DNA from 2 places in the Pseudalkalibacillus sp. Hm43 genome. Region 2 is predicted to be linked to the other one. Evidence: riboswitches for the same ligand, from Rfam matches in the RefSeq annotation. Region 2 holds a riboswitch; the other holds the start of a gene.
The links. Region 2 has a riboswitch for thiamine pyrophosphate ahead of tenI (thiazole tautomerase TenI). Riboswitches for the same ligand answer to the same signal wherever they lie in the genome.
Positions count from the first base shown of each region.

Region 1: another riboswitch for thiamine pyrophosphate. It lies ahead of thiT (energy-coupled thiamine transporter ThiT); the one in region 2 lies ahead of tenI (thiazole tautomerase TenI).

Region 1 covers NZ_CM135129.1:875,560-883,057, reverse strand. Annotated here, with positions in the region: gene rlmN (23S rRNA (adenine(2503)-C(2))-methyltransferase RlmN) at 1-841, shown strand, start outside; gene ACXQIQ_RS04710 (Stp1/IreP family PP2C-type Ser/Thr phosphatase) at 858-1,613, shown strand; gene pknB (Stk1 family PASTA domain-containing Ser/Thr kinase) at 1,610-3,601, shown strand; gene rsgA (ribosome small subunit-dependent GTPase A) at 3,611-4,489, shown strand; gene rpe (ribulose-phosphate 3-epimerase) at 4,492-5,139, shown strand; TPP riboswitch at 5,167-5,275, shown strand; gene thiT (energy-coupled thiamine transporter ThiT) at 5,378-5,923, shown strand; gene ACXQIQ_RS04685 (thiamine diphosphokinase) at 5,983-6,567, shown strand; gene spoVM (stage V sporulation protein SpoVM) at 6,680-6,760, shown strand; gene rpmB (50S ribosomal protein L28) at 6,953-7,141, opposite strand; gene ACXQIQ_RS04670 (Asp23/Gls24 family envelope stress response protein) at 7,366-7,498, shown strand, end outside.
Region 2 covers NZ_CM135129.1:1,976,850-1,984,347, reverse strand. Annotated here, with positions in the region: gene ACXQIQ_RS10580 (ECF transporter S component) at 1-408, shown strand, start outside; gene ACXQIQ_RS10575 (ABC transporter ATP-binding protein) at 401-1,828, shown strand; gene ACXQIQ_RS10570 (energy-coupling factor transporter transmembrane component T family protein) at 1,829-2,626, shown strand; TPP riboswitch at 2,677-2,780, shown strand; gene tenI (thiazole tautomerase TenI) at 2,867-3,493, shown strand; gene thiO (glycine oxidase ThiO) at 3,477-4,601, shown strand; gene thiS (sulfur carrier protein ThiS) at 4,616-4,819, shown strand; gene ACXQIQ_RS10550 (thiazole synthase) at 4,822-5,589, shown strand; gene ACXQIQ_RS10545 (thiazole biosynthesis adenylyltransferase ThiF) at 5,586-6,605, shown strand; gene thiD (bifunctional hydroxymethylpyrimidine kinase/phosphomethylpyrimidine kinase) at 6,624-7,433, shown strand; gene thiE (thiamine phosphate synthase) at 7,430-7,498, shown strand, end outside.

The sequences.
Region 1 (7,498 bases), 1.1 Mb from region 2:
CAAACAAGAATCAAAAGACGGCACGATCAAGTTCTTGTTCGAATTGGAAGATGGTTACTCGATCGAGACCGTGTTGATGCGCCATGAATATGGAAACAGTGTTTGTGTTACGACACAGGTAGGCTGCCGATTAGGTTGTACATTCTGTGCATCCACACTAGGTGGATTGAAGCGTAACCTGAAGGCTGGAGAAATCGTATCACAAGTATTGGAAGTACAACGTGCTATGGATGAAACGGATGAGCGGGTCAGCTCTGTTGTCGTTATGGGTATCGGGGAACCATTCGATAATTATGAAGACTTGATGAGCTTCTTGAGAATCATCAACCATGATGAAGGTCTGAACATCGGCGCACGTCACATTACGATTTCTACAAGTGGAGTCGTACCAAAAATCTACGATTTCGCTGATGAAGGAATGCAGATCAACTTTGCCATTTCCCTGCATGCCCCTACAACAGAAATCAGAAGTCGCCTCATGCCTGTCAATCGAATGTACCCACTGGATGACTTGATGGATTCCATCCGGTATTACATCCGTAAAACAGGTCGCCGGGTGACATTCGAATATGGTTTATTCGGTGGTGTGAACGATCAAGTGGAACATGCAGAACAATTAGCCGACTTGATTTCGGATATCAAATGCCATGTGAACTTGATTCCAGTCAACTATGTACCAGAGAGAGATTACGTCCGTACGCCTAAGAATCAAATTTTCAAATTTGAGCGTACCCTGCGTGAACGCGGTGTCAACGTAACGATCCGTAGAGAGCAAGGGCATGACATCGATGCTGCTTGTGGTCAGCTCCGTGCAAAAGAGCGTAAGGACGAAACGACGTAAATAGAGGTGAGGAAGGTTGTTAAAGGCATTCTTTCAGACAGACCAAGGTAAAGTGAGACCTCACAATGAAGACAGCGGGGCAGTGATTCCGATCTCTGCCTCCGATGTTTTTGCTGTGGTTGCAGATGGAATGGGTGGACATCAAGCTGGAGATGTAGCCAGCCAAATGGCAGTCCATTTTGTCAAACAGCATTTGGATACATACATAAACGAGAAAGAAACATCATCAGAAATCATTCATTCATTAATTGAAGACGCTAACAAGGAAATTTATTCCTATGCACAAAGCCATCCTGAATGCAGAGGGATGGGGACGACCGTAATCGTATTGCGTGCAAAGGGGAATGAGGTCCACCTGGGACACGTCGGTGACAGTCGTTGTTACCGGATCCAAGGAGAGGAAATCATCCAACTGACGGACGATCATACACTCGTCAACGAACTTGTGAAGTCCGGCCAAATCACGGCTGAAGAAGCGGAATATCACCCAAGGAAGCATGTCGTCATGCGGGCACTTGGAACAGATCCTGAAGTTGATATCGATGACTTGACCTATGAATGGTCATCAGGGAGCTATCTCCTCATTTGCTCGGACGGGCTTTCCAACAAGGTTTCATCACAATCCATCGTGGAAGTCGTCAATGGAGAGGCAACCATTGAAGAAAAAGCCAATCAACTTGTCAATATGGCGAATGACGCTGGTGGCGAAGACAACATCACCCTGATCCTATTGCATAATGATGTCGCTCCTGAAGAAGGTGCGTCTGAATGATCGGCAGAAGAATCAGTGATCGGTATAAGATTTTAGAGATCATTGGTGATGGTGGTATGGCGGTCGTTTATAAAGCTGAAGATCTGATCCTTGATCGAATCGTCGCGGTTAAAGTATTAAGGTCCGAATATTCAACAGATGAAGACTTCATCCGGAGATTTAGAAGAGAAGCTGAATCTGCAACAAGCTTGAACCATCCAAACGTTGTCAATATCGTCGATGTAGGTGAGGAAGAACAGATCTACTTCATCGTGATGGAGTATGTGGAAGGGCAAACACTCAAACAAATCATCCGCGATCGAGGACCGTTATCGCCAGAACGATCCATTGAAATCATGAAACAGATCTCTTCGGCTATTGCACACGCCCATGACCATCACATCGTTCATCGGGATATCAAGCCACATAATATTTTAATAGATAAAAAAGGTAACGCCAAAGTGACGGATTTCGGTATTGCGTTAGCGGCTACTTCAGCGACCATCACCCATACGAACTCTGTCCTTGGAAGTGTTCATTACTTTTCACCTGAACAAGCTCGAGGCGGAATAGCCAACAATAAGTCTGACATCTATTCGTTAGGTGTCGTTTTATATGAAATGGTCACAGGGAGATTGCCGTTTTCAGGTGAATCTGCCGTGTCTGTGGCGCTGAAGCATTTACAAGAGCAATTTCCGGAACCGAAGTTGCTTAATCCTGATATACCTCAAAGCCTGGAAAATATCATACTGAAAGCGATGGCGAAAGATCCGAGTCAACGGTTTGATAGTGTAGAAGATTTTGGGGAGAAGCTGGAATTCGCTCTCCAGCATCCAAATGAACCTAAGCTATTCATTGATGAGGATGAAGAAGCGACAAAGGTGTTGACCCCGATCGGGAGTTCAAAGGAGCAAGTGAAGCCAGCAGCAGAACCTCCTAAAAAGGAAACCGAGGCTAAGGCGCCATCTGAACCAAAGAAAAAGAAGAAAAAGAAAAACTGGATCGCTATCCTTGTAGCCATTTTTCTGTTAGTCGGAATTGCAGGTGTCGCTGCATTGACGATTTGGCCGGAAATTCTACAAACAGAAGAAGTACCTGTACCGGACGTCATCAACATGTCTTATACAGATGCTTATGAAAAATTGAAAGATGCCGGTCTCGATCCCGAGAAAGAAGAGCAGCCGAGTGCAGAGGTCAAGGAAGGAAATGTGATCAGGCAAACACCTTCTGCTGGTACGAATGTAAAAGAGAACCACAAAGTGACGTTGTTTGTCAGTACCGGTCCTGAAAAGTTCGAAGTTGAAAATTACGTCGGTCAAGAGGAAGAGGACGTGAAGCGGACGAATGTAAATGACCTGTTCAAAAGCGTGGAAACGACGAAACGGGTAAGCGAGGAGTATGAGGAAGGTGTCATCCTCGACCAATTCCCTGCAGCAGGGGAAATGGTGATTCCTGGTCAAGAGGTTCTGATTTTATATGTGAGCAGTGGACCGCCATCATTCGATTTAGCCGATTTGACCGGTAAAACGATTGAAGAAGCAAAAGTTTATGCTGAAGAGAACGGACTCACTATTAAAGAAGCGAGTGAACGGGAATACTCTGAAGATGTGAAAGAAGGAAGCATCATCAAAACCGATCCATCTGCCGGTTCATCCGTCCGTGCAGGAGATGAAATCACCGTCACCTTATCGAAAGGTATTCCAGATCCGATATCAATCAAAGACATGGTAGAGGTTGAAATCGAGGAAAATCCAGGAGAAGGTGATGGACAAGGTAATGAAAAGGATAAGAAGGAACCGAAGAAACATAAGGTTAAAATCGTCACGAATGATGTGAACGGTGAAAAAACCATTATTGAAGAAGAAATCAAAGAGACGAAGATGTACGAAATCCCATTGACGATCGCCTATAACGAAGAAGGCAGCTATAAAGTATTTGTCGACGGTGAAGAATACTATAGCGAGTCGTATACGTATGAAGAAGCGAAAAAATTCCAGAATGGAGAGTAGATGAACTGCATGCCAAAAGGAACGATTATTAAAGCGTTGAGCGGTTATTATTATGTGAAAAGTGAAGGTGAAGTGTATCAATGTCGTGGCAGGGGCAATTTTCGGAAACGAAAGCTGACCCCACTAGTTGGTGATGATGTTGAATTCGAATCAAGCAATAAGACAGACGGTTATGTCTTAGAAATCCTTGAACGGAAAAATGAGCTCATCAGACCACCGATTGCCAATGTGGATCAGGCACTTCTCATTTTTTCAGCACAAGAGCCAGCGTTCAATACGCTCCTTTTGGATCGGTTCCTCGTCCATATCGAAGCTAATGATATCTTACCAGTAATCTGTCTCAGTAAGCTGGATTTACTCGATCAACCGGAAGAACTTAAGGACGATCTTAATGTGTATCGAGAAATCGGATATGAAGTAATTGAAACTTCTTCTACCGAAGAAATCGGACTTGAAGATGTTCGAACCGTTTTTGAAGATAAAGTAACGGTTGTTGCTGGACAATCGGGTGTCGGTAAATCGACCTTGTTGAATGCGTTGAATCCAGAGTTGAACTTGGAAACGAACCAAATCTCAAATCACCTCGGACGTGGGAAACATACGACCAGACATGTCGAATTGATTCCTTTCGGGGAAGGATTAGTAGCGGATACACCAGGGTTCAGTTCTCTTGATTTTGTAGATATGGAACCTGAGGACTTGACGATTTATTTTCCTGAAATGCGTGACAGACGACCGGATTGCAAATTCCGAGGATGCACACATACATCCGAACCGAAGTGTGCAGTGAAAGCCGCGTTAGCGGATGGAGAGATTGCGCAATTCCGTTATGAACATTACGAAAAGTTTTTACAAGAAATCAATGAACAAAAGCAACGGAGGTACTGACGATGACGAAAATAGCACCATCGATCCTTTCTGCTGATTTCTCGAAGCTAGGAGAAGAGATTAAAGATGTTGAACTAGGTGGCGCGGATTATATTCATGTGGATGTGATGGACGGACACTTCGTACCGAACATCACAATTGGACCATTGATTGTAGACGCCATTCGCCCGGTTACGGATCTCCCTTTGGACGTCCACTTGATGATTGAAAACCCGGATCAATATATTCCGGAGTTCGCGAAGGCCGGCGCGGATATATTATCCGTCCATGTAGAGGCTTGTCCACATCTCCACCGGACGATTCAATTGATTAAAGACCAAGGGGTGAAAGCGGGCGTTGTCCTCAACCCTCATACGCCTGTCAGCATGATTGAGCACATCATTGACGATGTCGATCTTGTTTTGTTGATGACGGTCAATCCTGGTTTTGGAGGGCAATCCTTCATTGAACAAGTTCTTCCAAAGGTGAAGGCAGTATCGGACCTGTGTAAGGAAAGAGGACTCGACATCGATATCGAAATCGATGGTGGTGTCAATCCGGAAACCGCAAAGCTGTGCCGCGAGCATGGTGCCAATGTCCTTGTCGCAGGTTCTGCGATTTACAAAAAGGAAAACAGGAAGGATGCAATCGAAGCCATCCGTGGTGTATAATGTGGAGTAGAAATTAAATAGTTACAAAGAAACCACTAGGGGAATCTCCGAAAGAGATTGAGAGTGAAGTGTAGGCTTCTGACCCTGAGAACCTGAACAGGATCATACCTGCGGAGGGAAGTTGGCTTTCAATCGATAATAGATAGATAAAATTATTCGAAAGCGGCTGTCCTCTTGGGCAGTCGCTTTTTTATTCCAGATCAGTGATTTCTTTGTAGAGATGAAGGGGAGAGAGAATATGAGAAACCGTAATTTATTGATGGCGGAAGTTGCCATCATGGCAGCATTAGGAATTATATTAGGATTTATTAAACTGAGTGGTCCCTGGGCATTCGGTGGTTCTGTATCACTAGAGATGGTTCCAATTTTTATCATGGCATTCCGTAGAGGGTTATTTCCTGGCGTCCTGACAGGTTTGCTCATTGGACTTCTACAACTAATGATTAATCCATATATCTATTATTTCTTACAAGTTATCCTGGACTACCCACTAGCATTTTTATTGGTAGGATTAGCTGGACTCACAAGACCAGGCTGGAGTGATACTTTTGGCAAGCGAGTCTTTATGATCATACTTGGAACCTTTATCGGAAGCGTGTTACGACTTGCCAGCCATGTTATATCGGGCGTTGCATTCTTTGCAGACCAAGCACCTGAAGGAACACCTGCATTCATGTACTCGTTCCTATATAACATTTCATACATTGGCCCAACATTCGTGTTGACAGTCATTTTACTCGTGTTGTTATCTAAGACTGCTCCTAAACTGATTCATGGAGAGTGATAGTATTGAAGACGATTTGCTTAGTTTCAGGAGGGCCTGAGTACTTGCTACCTGAACAGATGGGTAAGGAAAATGCGATATTTATCGGAGTAGATGAAGGGATTCTTTTTCTTCAGAAAAGAAAAATCGTTCCCGCAGCTGCTTTTGGTGATTTCGATTCCATAACAGACGAAGATATCACTGCTCTTAAAGATGAACAAATGGCGATGTTCACATTTGAACAAGAAAAGGATATGACGGATTTGGAACTGGCTTTGCAATGGGCATTCGAACAAGATCCTGATCGTATTGAGTTATACGGCGCAACGGGGGGCCGGCTCGATCATGAGTTGATCAACATGCAACTGCTGAAGCAAGGTCTCGATCGGGGAATTGAAACGGTGATCATCGATCGAACGAATGAAGTGATGATGAAAAATCCGGGCCATTACTCGTTGGAGCATGACGAGCGATACCCTTATATATCCTTCATCCCTTTTAGCGCTGAAGTGAAAGGGATTACGCTGGAAGGATTCAAGTATCCCCTCGATCAAGCTGAACTAGTGTGGGGTTCGACCCTCTGCATTTCAAATGAGCTTGTAACAAAAAAAGGTACTTATTCATTTGAAGACGGCATAATTATGGTGGTAAGAAGCAAAGACTGATTTGCAAACGTAAACTCCTGGTACTTTTTTTAAGTAGACGAATATACTTAAATAGAATGTTAATTTTCCGAAGAGATTGGGTGCGGAAACTAACGTTGGAGGAGGCGGAATCATGAAATTTTATACCATCAAACTGCCGAAGTTCTTAGGGGGATTTGTAAGAGCGGTCCTAGGGTCCTTTAAGAAGGGGTAAGCAAAAAAGCACCAACCGAGGTGCTTTTTTGTTTTGTCTATGCGGTACTCGAAACTGAGAAAAAGCCGAAATCGGGGTGCGAATGAGACGTTTGCGGTACTCGAATATACGAAAAAGGACCGGAAGCGAGGTGCTTCAGGTCCCAGAAATTAAAAATGAACCCGATCTTGGGTTCATTTTCTTTTCATACAATTAAACGCGCTCTACTTTACCTGATTTCAAGGCACGAGCAGAAACGTATACGCGCTTCGGCTTACCGTCAACAAGAATACGAACCTTCTGAACGTTCGCTCCCCATTTACGTTTCGTAGTGTTCAATGCGTGTGAACGCTTGTTTCCAAAGCTTGTTTTCTTACCAGTAACAACACATTTTCTAGCCATTATGAATGTACCTCCTTTATTGCAAATAAGAGAAATAATGCAGTTTATAGTTTATACGAAAACACTACACTATAGTAGCACGAGTGTTCTTAGATTGCAACAAGCATTATCAAGTTTATTTACTTGACATGATATTGGCCAATATTGATATTTTCTTTTAAAATGTTAGATATTATAGTAAAATGACACTAGTCATAGGTATTAAATCCAAGGGAGGATTCTACATGTCTATAGAAATGAAAACTAAGTATGGAGAAATTGATATCTCTAACGATGTGATCGCTACGATTGCAGGTGGAGCCGCAATCGATTGTTATGGTATTATCGGAATGGCATCGCAAAAGCAAATTAAAGATG
Region 2 (7,498 bases):
GCGGGCGTCGCTTTCCTAGCAGAGGTGGCCGCTGCATCCGGGGAATTCCTCGTCGGCTCTGAGTGGGGTCTAGAAGTGCTCCTCTTCGGTGTCGTGCAAGGACTTTTCGCGGAGCTCGTATTCATGGCGTTCCGCTACAAGCGCTTTGACGTAGGGGTAGTCAGTCTTGCAGCTATCGGTTCTGCGATCGGCTCCATCATCATGGATTTCTACAAAGGCTATATCGAGGATCTCGCGCTCTGGAACCTGTCGCTTTTCCTCGGATTTCGGATCATCGGATCGATCCTGATTGCGGGTGTGGCTGCTTATCTACTTGTAAAAGCGCTTGAAAAAACCGGGGTAACGAGCCTTGTCCGACCAGCTGCCCAAGAGGATTACGACGCACTAGACGAACGCGAACATGCTTAACGTTGAAAAACTCCGCTTGAAATTCCCTGGAGACAGCGGATTGCTGTTCAAGGACCTTTCCCTTCACATTGAAAAAGGGGAGAAGGTTCTGCTCCTCGGTCCTTCGGGATGCGGAAAGTCGACGCTCTTGCAAGTGTTATCCGGCATCATACCACAATCTGTCGAAGTGCCAATGAAAGCAGAATCGATTGAGAAACCGGCGTCCTGGGGCTATATCTTCCAGGACCCGGACGCTCAATTTTGCATGCCGTATGTGGATGAAGAGATCGCCTTCGTATTGGAAAATCAGAGCATCCCTCGAGAGGAAATGCGTCCACGGATTCGTCAGCTTTTAGAAGCCGTGGGTCTTGAGCTCGACAACATCCATACGAATATCCATACGTTGTCAGGCGGGATGAAACAGCGCCTCGCGATTGCATCGGTATTAGCACTTGAACCGGAAGTGCTGTTTCTGGATGAACCGACGGCGTTGCTCGATCCGCAAGGGACAGAAGACATCTGGAATACGGTAAAAGCAATCAGCCAAGACAAGACGCTCATCATCGTCGAGCACAAGCTGGAGCACGTCATCGACCTGATCAATCGGATCGTCCTTTTTAACGGAGAAGGGGAAATCATTGCCGATGGTCCGAAGCAACACGTCCTGTCGCAATATCAAGAAACGATGCACACACAAGGCATTTGGTACCCAGGTGTTTGGAAGGATTATGAGCCACCCAAGAAGGTCGTCGCTTCAACCGAACCTATCATTCGACTCGAGGAGTTCAAAGGGTTAAGGCAAAAAGAGTCTAAAATCCATGTGCCCCAAGCGACGGTCTACAAAGGTGAATGGATTGCGGTAACAGGTGACAACGGAGCAGGCAAATCGACGCTACTACACGCGCTCATGCAATTCATCAAAACATCGGGGGCGTACGAGCTTTACGGTAAGCCCGTCAAAAAGCTTCCGAAGGATCTTACGTTCGTTTTCCAAAATCCTGAGTTCCAGTTTGTGACGAATTCGGTTTATGAAGAGATCGCGTATGGTTTGCGGGTAGAAAAACGACCCCAACAGGAAGTGGGTGCGATGGTGGACGAACTGCTCGAGCGTTTCCACCTCACTTCGTTCCGAAAACATCATCCGTACCAGCTTTCAATGGGACAAAAGCGTCGGTTGTCGGTAGCGGCTTCAATCGTTCGGAATCAGCCAATCCTGTTGCTGGATGAACCGACATTCGGTCAAGACTCGAAAAATACATTTGCGCTCCTTGAGATGTTGCGAGACTACCAGAAGGAAGGCTCGACCATCCTTATGGTCACGCATGATGAACAGGTCGTGGAGCATTTCGCGACTCGAATTTGGACAATCGAAAACGGCTTGTTAACAGAAGATCGGCTCGTTCACACCCAAGAACGAGAACCTGTAATGGAGTGTTTGTAAATGGAATTCCAATACAACGAAACGTGGTTGCATAAAATCAATCCGACCTTGAAGCTCTTCTTCATGGTCGGTATGTTTCTTTTTGTTCTGTTTGTTCACCAGCTGAACTGGTTGATCTACCTGACGTCCGGGGCATTCCTCTTGTTCTGGTTTTTTTCCGGTCATCCAAAAAAGCGGCTCGCACTGCTGATGATTCCGTTCATCCTCGTGTTTGTCTCGACGGCGACCTCGATGATTTTCTTTGGAAAAGGGGAAACGACCTGGTTCAAGTTCGGGCTCATTCACATTACGGAAGAAAGCTTTTACAGAGGGATTCACCTCGGGTTCAGGGCACTCATTTTCGCGACGCTTGGGCTTACCTTCACGCTCACCACTCGCCCGGTCAACCTGTTTTACTCTTTGATGCAGCAAGCGAAGCTGAAGCCGAAATACGCGTATAGTTTCATGGCGGGGATGCGCTTAATCCCCATCATGATTGAGGAATTCTTCACGATCCGGAATGCGATGAGAGTACGGGGTGTCCAACAACAACGGGGTATCCGTTCGTTCTTTTTCAAACTGAAATCGTACTCGATTCCGCTGCTTTCCCAAAGTATCCGCCGGGCGCACCGGATAGCGGTCGCAATGGAAGCGAAGCGGTTTTCCGATGCAACAAAGCGTACTTTTTATTATCAAATTGGCTATTCCAAAACAGATGGATTGTTCATCCTTTCGTTCGTTGCTCTTATTCTCTTATCTTACTATTCTGCCGAGTTGTGGCCGCTATTCCCAGTCGGGGATGTTCGATATGAAAGTTGAGTTTCTGAGAGTTGGGTGTTACAGTAGAAGAAACAACTGAATATTGGCAATAGTTTCACTAGGGGAGTCGAATGACTGAGATGGAAGACGAACTTCCAGACCCTTTGAACCTGATCTGGTTGGTACCAGCGTAGGGAAGTGGCCGATACCGTATATAATAGGATTACTACTATATGAGGACCACTCTTTACGCTTAAGGGTGGTCCTTTTTGTTATTTAAAAAAGAAAGGTGGGAGGCGCATGGTTAACCCAACGATTCATGTCGTTTCCACAGGAACGCAGACGTTAGAGACATTTTCAGAGATTGCAAGTTCTATCCATGTCTACGTCGACTTCATCCATATCCGGGAAAAGGCGAGAACTGCAGGTGAAATCGCTGAATGCGTAAGTCTTCTTGTTGAAAAAGGAGTGCCAACTGAGAAGCTTATTATCAATGATCGAGTGGATGTGGCGGCAGTCTTGGAAACGAGAGGTGTTCAGCTAGCCTTTCACAGCCTAGGCGTTCCAGAAGTTAAGCGAACGTTCCCGAATATGCTGGTTGGAAAATCCGTGCACAGCATAGAAGAAGCGCTTGTGGCTGAGCAGCAAGGCGCTGATTACGTCCTTTTCGGGCATATTTTTGCGACGACCTCGAAGCCGGATCTTTATCCGAGAGGAGTTTCCCAGTTAAAACAACTGATTAACCAGGTGACGATTCCCGTCATTGCCATCGGCGGAATCTCGCCTGATAACGTCGGGGAAGTCATCGAGGCGGGAGTGAGTGGCGTTGCGGTCATGTCAGGCATTCTACAGGCTGAAGATCCAGTAGCCGAAGTGAAAAAGTATCGGAAACGGATCGAGGAGGTGCAGCATGCAAACACATTATGATGCGATTATTGTTGGAGCTGGTGTAATTGGAAGTTCCATTGCGTACAACTTATCGAAACGTGGTAAAAAAGTACTTGTGCTTGAACGCGGGCAAATCGCAGCGAAAGCATCGAGCGCAGCAGCGGGCATGCTAGGTGCTCAAGCTGGAATTGAAAAGGACACACCGTTTTTCCAACTCGCCAAAGCAAGTAGAGCGATGTTCCCAGAGCTTGCAGAAGAATTGAAAGAACTGAGTGGAATGGATATTGAGCTGCAGCAGAACGGCTTTTATAAGGTGGCGACATCTGAGGAAGAAGCGGTGGAGTTCAAAAGACTGGTTCAAGCTCAGAAGGACATGGGAGAAGAAGCAGAATGGATTCCCCCGTCGGAACTTCGACTCTTAGAGCCAGCGCTCAACTTGACGAATTTCGGCGCGATGTTCATTCCGAATGACGGTCAAGTGACGGCATCTTCACTGACGACAGCTTATGCAACATCTGCAGTTGCGTTGGGTGCGCAAATCCTTGAACACACAGAAGTACACATATTTGTTAAGGAGCAGAACCGTATTGTAGGAGTGGAGACCATGTTTGGTGAGTATCGTGCCGAACATGTCATCGTCGCTGGTGGGGCTTGGAGTGGAAAGTTATTGAGTGGAGCAGGCGTCACAATCGATACCTATCCAGTAAAAGGAGAAGTCTTCTCGGTGAAGAGTAAACGTCGACTTGTTAAAGGGACGATTTCGGCAAACGGATGCTACATTGTGCCAAAACCAGGCAACCGCCTGATTGTAGGGGCAACGGAAAAGGCAGGTACTTTTGATGAGGCTGTAACAATCGAAGGAATCTCCACTTTGATGGAGCGAGCGAAAGCGATTTTACCTGAGTTGAAAGATGCCGAATGGGAGAGATCCTGGGCAGGCATTCGTCCACAAACGGGGGATAGCCTCCCATATCTCGGAGCACATCCGACTGAAAAAGGTCTCTATATCGCAACCGGCCATTACCGTGACGGCATCTTGCTTTCCGCGATCACGGGAGCGATTATGGCAGATGTTATAGAAGGAATTGCGATGAAACCTGAATGGGCATCGGCTTTTCAAATTGATAGAACAACCCTCAACGTATAAAGGGAGTGATACACATGTTGCTACACATTAACGGAGAGTCGGTCACTGTACCGGACTCCATTGAACACGTGTCCGACTTGATCGAGCATTTCCAGCTCGGAGAACGCGTCGTTATGATTGAGCATAATGAAGACATTTTGGAAAAACAGAGCCATCCGGAAACGAAAGTGCAGGATGGAGATAAAATTGAAATCGTACAATTCGTAGGAGGCGGTTGATCATGTTGAAAATTGGTGATTTTACATTTAACTCAAGATTGTTATTAGGGACAGGGAAGTACCCGAATTTCGATGTACAAAAACAGGCAGTGGAAGTGTCAGGTACAGAGATTTTGACGTTCACGGTTCGGCGTATGAACATATTCGAGCCGAGTCAGCCGAACTTTTTAGAAAAGCTGGATTTGGAAAGATATTCATTGCTGCCGAATACAGCCGGTGCGAAAACAGCCGAAGAAGCCGTCCGTCACGCGAAACTCGCAAAAGCTTCCGGACTTTGTGATATGGTGAAAGTAGAAGTCATTGGCTGTGACAAGACGTTGTTGCCGGATCCGGTCGAAACTTTGAAAGCGACCGAAGAGCTGTTGAAGGAAGGATTCACGGTTCTGCCTTATACGTCCGATGATGTCGTCCTGGCTAGAAAGCTAGAAGAGCTTGGCGCACATGCGATCATGCCAGGTGCATCTCCAATCGGATCAGGGCAAGGGATCATCAACCCGCTTAACTTGAGGTTTATCATCGAGCAATCGAATGTACCTGTGATCGTCGATGCTGGTATCGGTTCACCATCTGACGCCGCATTAGCGATGGAACTTGGTGCAGACGGTGTGTTGTTGAATACGGCCGTTTCTGCAGCAGAAGATCCAGTGAAAATGGCCGAAGCGATGAAATTGTCGATTGAGGCAGGTCGTCTCGGTTATGAAGCAGGTCGGATCCCGAAGAAGCGTTACGCAACAGCGAGCAGCCCTATGGAAGGAATGAGCATAGGTTGAGCGACCGTTATTCACGACAAACCCTATTCACACCGATAGGGGAAGAAGGACAACAAAAGATCAAACAGAAGCACGTACTCATCATCGGGGCTGGAGCGCTCGGTACTGGGAACGCGGAAGCGCTTGTACGAGCAGGTGTAGGGAAACTGACGATTGTCGACCGGGACTATGTCGAGTGGAGCAATCTCCAGCGCCAACAATTGTATACGGAAAAAGATGCGGATGCACGCATTCCGAAGGCTGTGGCGGCGCAAAATCGGTTGAGCGAAATCAATTCGGATGTGGAGATTGAAGCGCACATTTTAGATGCGACACCTCAGGAATTGGAGCAGCTCGTGGATGGCGTGGACTTGATTCTTGATGCCACAGACAATTTTGACACACGAATGATGATCAACGACATTTCTCAGAAATACGAAGTTCCATGGATTTACGGCGCTTGTGTGAGCAGTTATGGTATCAGTTTTACCGTCATACCTGGGGAGACTCCTTGCCTGAACTGCTTGTTGGAAAGTGTGCCGCTTGGCGGTTTGACGTGCGACACGGCGGGTATCATCAGTCCGACTGTGCAAATGGTCGTCGCCTATCAGACGGCAGAAGCGCTGAAAATTTTAGTGGAGGATTGGGACGCTTTACGGAAGAAGTTAGTCTCATTCGATCTATGGAGCAATCAGCAGACGGCCATCAACGTGTCGAAGGCGAAAAAGGACAACTGCTTATCTTGCGGAGCAGAACCGACGTATCCTCACTTGTCTTATGAAAATCAAACGAAAACCGCTGTGTTGTGCGGACGGGACTCTGTACAGATCCGACCGCCGGAACGTCAGGAGCGGAATCTGGATGAAGTGGCAGAAAGGCTGTCTGCGCAAGGTGGCACGATTGAGCAAAACCCGTTTCTCCTCTCTTTTTCAAAAGGAGAGCAACGGATCGTGTTGTTTAAAGATGGACGCGCACTCATTCACGGAACGAAGGACATAGCGGAAGCGAAGTCGTTGTACCATCGATATTTAGGCTAACAGAGGTGGAGGTTCATGATGATTAGTAAAGCATTGACGATCGCCGGCTCAGATAGCGGTGGCGGGGCCGGAATCCAGGCGGATTTGAAAACGTTTCAAGAGCTCGAAGTGTACGGAATGTCCGTCATTACGGCGGTCACTGCGCAAAACACGCTCGGTGTCCAAGCCGTCTATCCGATGACGGTGGAGGCAGTTGGAGAGCAATTGTACTCTATTGCGACAGACTTACAGCCCGATGCGATCAAGACCGGCATGCTGTTCAGCAGTGAAATCATCGAGAAAGTCGCTGAGGTCGTGGAGAAGAATTCTTGGATGAAGCTCGTGGTCGATCCCGTCATGATCGCGAAAGGTGGTGCTTCCCTTTTAAAAGAGGAAGCGGTAGAAGCGGTGAAGACGAAATTGATGCCGCTTGCCTATGTGGTGACGCCGAACATTCCTGAAGCGGAAGCGTTGACCGGAATCACGATTGAAACGATGGAAGACCGGAAAGTGGCAGCGGAAAAATTGAAAGCGATGGGCGCAGTGAATGTCGTCATTAAAGGCGGGCACTCAACGGATGACAAGCATGTGATCGACCTCTTGTACGATGGAGAAGCGTTCCACGAATTCAAGAGCATCCGGAAGCCTACGAAAAACACGCACGGAACGGGTTGTACGTTCGCAGCGGCGATTACAGCGGAACTAGCAAAAGGGCGAACGGTCCATGATGCAATCCGTGTGGCGAAGAAATTTATCTCCGCAGCGATTGATGAACAGCTACAGATCGGTGCGGGTCACGGACCGACGAACCATTGGGCGTTCCGGATGAGTGGAGTCTCGATTCAATGAACCTGAAGGAAGCTTTGCGACTGTATTTTGTAATGGGGAGCGCGAATTGTAATGGGCGTGATCCT